2 regions of the Nocardia vinacea genome follow, and region 2 is predicted to be linked to the other one. Evidence: riboswitches for the same ligand, from Rfam matches in the RefSeq annotation. Region 2 holds a riboswitch; the other holds the start of a gene.
What was found. A riboswitch is a leader RNA that binds a small molecule or an ion and turns the genes downstream of it on or off. The one in region 2 is predicted to bind cobalamin.
Positions count from the first base shown of each region.

Region 1: another riboswitch for cobalamin. It lies ahead of OIE68_RS29675 (CbtB domain-containing protein); the one in region 2 lies ahead of OIE68_RS44710 (hypothetical protein).

Region 1 is NZ_CP109149.1:6,495,831-6,498,027, forward strand. It holds gene OIE68_RS29665 (alpha/beta hydrolase) at 1-573, opposite strand, end outside; gene mhuD (mycobilin-forming heme oxygenase MhuD) at 751-1,065, shown strand; cobalamin riboswitch at 1,131-1,283, shown strand; gene OIE68_RS29675 (CbtB domain-containing protein) at 1,314-1,508, shown strand; gene OIE68_RS29680 (CbtA family protein) at 1,499-2,197, shown strand, end outside.
Region 2 is NZ_CP109149.1:9,852,592-9,854,788, reverse strand. It holds gene OIE68_RS44715 (alpha/beta hydrolase) at 1-904, opposite strand, end outside; cobalamin riboswitch at 968-1,094, shown strand; gene OIE68_RS44710 (hypothetical protein) at 1,126-1,380, shown strand; gene bioD (dethiobiotin synthase) at 1,577-2,197, opposite strand, start outside.

The DNA.
Region 1 (2,197 bases), 3.4 Mb from region 2:
CAAGAGCACGGGCGCTTCGACCGCGCGCCATTGCGCCCAGAAGTCGCGGGTGCCCCACTCCTCGGAGATATCGCGGAAGGTGGCGACCGAACCGTGCAGGCGGTAGCCGTCGGGGCCGTGCTCGAAGGAGTCGAGAAAGTAGCGACCGGCGACCGGGCCGAAGAAATCCAGCACCGCGTCCGCATCCGGAAACGGCTGCGGCCACGCCTCGATCATGGCCGCCCAGTTCGCGGCGGTGCGGCCGCGGAAGTCGGGGGCGATATCCTCGACCACCAGCGCGCGCACCCGCTCCGGATACCGCGCCGCGAAAACCCAGCCGTGCAGCCCGCCCATCGAATGTCCGATGACCACCATGGGTTCGGAAATTTCGGCGGTGGCCGCGGCGAGGTCGTCGATGAAGGCCTCGGTGGTCAGTTCCACGGGCGCGGGACGACCGTGACCGGCGGCGTCGAAGGTGTAGACGTGGCCGAACTCCCGCAGCCAGGACAGGTGATCGCGCCAAGTGCGGGCACTGCCCATCAGTCCGTGCAGCAGCAGGATCGGCACCCCCGCGCCGCCTTCGTCATACAACACTGTGCCATTTTGCAGTATTTTTGGCCGCGGCTCCGCCGCGGCGTGTTCGCGGCCCCCTTCTGTCTCGCTCGTAAGACTCGCTCCGAAGTTGGAGAGTCTCGCAGTCAACTCGACTCCGATGGACTACGTCGCATGCGCTGCGGGGTGTCCGGTTGGCGCGGACGTATCGTCGGAGCCATGGCTGTTGTGAAGATCAATGCGATCGAGGTTCCGGAGGGCGCGGGCCCCGAGTTGGAGAAGCGATTCGCCCATCGCGCGCACGCGGTCGAGGGCTCGCCGGGCTTCCTCGGCTTCCAGTTGCTGCGGCCGGTGGCCGGGGAGAACCGGTACTTCGTTGTCACCCAGTGGGATTCGGAGGAATCGTTCGCGGCGTGGCGGGACGGACCCGCACGCGAGGCGCACGCAGGCGAGCGGCAGAAGCCGGTTTCGACGGGTGCCTCACTGCTGGAATTCGAGGTCGTACTGGACGTTGCGGCCAAGTCCGCTTCCTGAAATCGCTGGACAGACGCGGCGCGCGACTCGCCCATCCCGGCCTGGGCAAGTCGCGGGCTGTGTTGACGCCGAGTACGACCGGATGTCACAGTTCGAAGGACAAACGCGAGGGTGACGCGGTAATTCGGTGAAATTTCGAAGCGGTCGCGCCACTGTGTTCTTGCACCGAGTCCTCGGTGCCGGAAAGCCAGACACCGGCACCTTCGCACCGAACAACTCACGGGACGCGCATCCCTAGGAGGACTCGAATGGCTATCGCGCATTCACCGAGTCGGGCAACTGATTCACTCGGCACACTGCTCATCGCAGTGGGCGTCGTTCTTCTCGCATTGCTCACGCTGTACCTGGTCGGCTTCGACCAGGGCGTCATCTCGCGCAGCGGGATGTACCTGCATGAGCTCATGCACGACGGACGTCACCTGCTCGGTGTGCCGTGCCATTGATCGGATCGCTAAAGACCCTGCTGCTCCGTGGCCTGCTGGCCGGCCTCATCGCCGGTCTGCTGGCCGCGACAGTGGGCTATTTCGTCGGCGAACCCAAGATCGACGCCGCCATCTCCATCGAAGAGGCCGATACCGCAAAGTCCGCCGAGCACGCCCAGGAACCAGCTGGGCATACGCACGGTGACGAGGAAGAACCGCTGGTCAGTCGGTCCGGGCAGAAGTTCGGGCAGTTCCTTGCGCTCGGACTCGCCGGGCTCGCGCTCGGGGCGATCTTCGCTTCGATCGCGCATTTCGCACGCCGGTACACCGCCTTGTCGGGGCCGAAGCTCGCGCTCGGATTGGCATTGGCCGGTTGGACCGCGATCGTGGCGGTGCCGTTCTTCAAGTACCCGGCCAATCCGCCCGCCGTGGGTGAACCGGACACCATCAACCAGCGCACGCTGCTGTGGTTGGCGGCGGTGCTACTCGGACTGGCTGCCGTCGGTGTCGGGCTGTACGTCTACAAACTGCTTGCCGCGCAACTCGATACGGTCCGGCTGATCGCCGGGGTCGCGGCATTCGTGCTCATCGTCGTACTCGGGTACATCCTGTTGCCCGGTGTGAACGAGGTGAAGGACGACTTCCCGGCCGTACTGCTGTGGCAGTTCCGTGCGACATCGCTCGGCGAGACGGCCACCCTGTGGGCCTGC
Region 2 (2,197 bases):
GCGGTTTGCCGTCGGCGGGTCGGGACAGCGCGCGCAGATCGTTGATCGCACCGCCCGCCACGATCGCCAGGAACTGCGTCTCGATCAGGCCGTTGCTGGCCGCGTCTTTGGAGAAGACCTTCTCGCGCAACACTTCTTCGACGACATCGCGCAATGGTTCGAGCCGGACTCCGCGTAACCCAGTGGCCCCGCGATCGACGAATCGATCACGGCGCGCGTAGGTTTCGACCGCCAGCCGCAGCGTTCGGCTTTCCCGCGCCCCCGGCAGCCACCCCATCCAGCGCACCATATCCTCGCCCGCACCGCGACTCTCCGGACGCACCGCATTCAAATCCACCGGCGTGCAGTCCAGAATCACTCCCGCTAGGCGCAGGTCGCTGTCGAGGTGGATATGCCGCGCCACCTCGAGCGCGATGACCCCGCCCATGCTGTGTCCGACCAGCACAACGTTCTTCAGCCCCGACATCTGGGCGGCGCGGATGATCAGATCCGCGATCACCTTGGTGTCTATACCTTGATTGTCGTATTTGATGGCCCAGACCACGCCCATATCGCTGAGGGCGGGCAGCGCGGCCGCGGTATTGCTGGCATTGAGTCCACCGAGACCGACCATATCGACGACGACCGTGTCCCAGTCGCGATCGTGCGCGGGGTTGGCGATCGGCAGGACGGCGGGTTCGGTGCGCGCGAGCCGATCGCGTTCCGGGGTGACGTCGTGCACCCAGTACTGGGCGAACACGATGAGCCCAGCGAGCAATACCAAGGCGACCCGCAGCAGCGCCAATCTGGTACGGCGCAACGTCTGCCACCCGTGCCCGAGACGAGTCTCCCGAAGCCGGGCCCTCCGTCGCGCGTCGTCCCAGTCCGAGACGGTGGACGGGTGCCGATCGTCCAACGGCGACATCTTCTCCACTCTAGGTACGGTTCGCGAGTGCTGCCAGGTGACCCGATGGCGGCGGTGAACCCGACCGAACGGGTAGAGTTCGGGCCGTCATCCCGGCGGGTGCGGGAATCCGGTGCAATTCCGGAACGGTTGCGCCACTGTGATCGCCCTCGCGGCGAAAGTCAGACCTCCCTCGCCGGGACAACTCTGAGAGGCCGCGATTTGCCCATGGAGCAGTACCGATGATGCGTGCGCGCACATCCGGCGGTACCCACATACGAATATCGAACCGTCGCTTGGCGATCGCGGTTCCGGTGCTCGGTGTGCTGCTGATCGCGGCGATGATCGTCGCGACCGGTTTCGGCGCGGAGACGCTGCCGGTCACCTCGGTATTGGAGGTGCTGCGACATCGGATCGTCGGTGGCGTGCCCGCCGATCTCGGGCTCGACACCATCGTGTGGCAGCTGCGGGTGCCGCGTACGGTGCCGTTCATTTGAAGGCCGACAGCGCCGCCGTCCCTCCGAACAGTCGCTCTGCGCTCGCTACCCAGCCGATGCTCAGCTGCCGATCGATGCATCTCAGCGAGACAGCGGGCCACCCGCTCATCCAGCAGTCGCGCTGCGCTCGCTACCAGCCCGCGCCCTCAGTTGCCGGTCGATGCATCTCACCGAGACAACCCGCCGCTGCGGAAACCTACTGGCCGAGCGCAGACCAACCGGGAGTGAACCAACCAGGTGCAGCGGCGGAGAACCGCTCGCGATCCCACCCACCCGCTCCTGCAGGTATCGCGCCGACCAACTCGACTCCGGTAACCCGGGCCAGATCAGTGCGATTGCACTCCTCCGCCAACCCAGGCTCGTCAGGCCACGAGCCGATCACCAGACCCGCGCAGCGGACACTGGATGATGACAGTGCGCGGATGGTCAATTCGCTGTGGTTGAGAGTCCCGAGCCCAGCCGCGGCGACCACGAGCACCGGAGCGTCGAGCTTCTGCGCCAGCTCGAGCAGTGTGAATTCGCCGAGGCGGACCAGCAATCCGCCTGCGCCTTCGACCAGGGTCAGATCCGCATCGGCGAGTGAGTCGATGGCGGCGGCGGTTTCACTCAGCGTCAACAGCGGCTGCCCGCACCGACGCGCCGCGGTATCCGGAGCCAACGGATCGGGATAGCGGGCGATCTCGACCGTTCTCGTGACACCGGTGAGGCGTTCGACTTCGGCGAGATCGCCGGATTCGCCCGGCGCCACACCGGTTTGGGCCGGTTTGCACACCGCCACCGACCGACCGGCGGCCAGCGCGGCCGCGGCGAGCGCGGC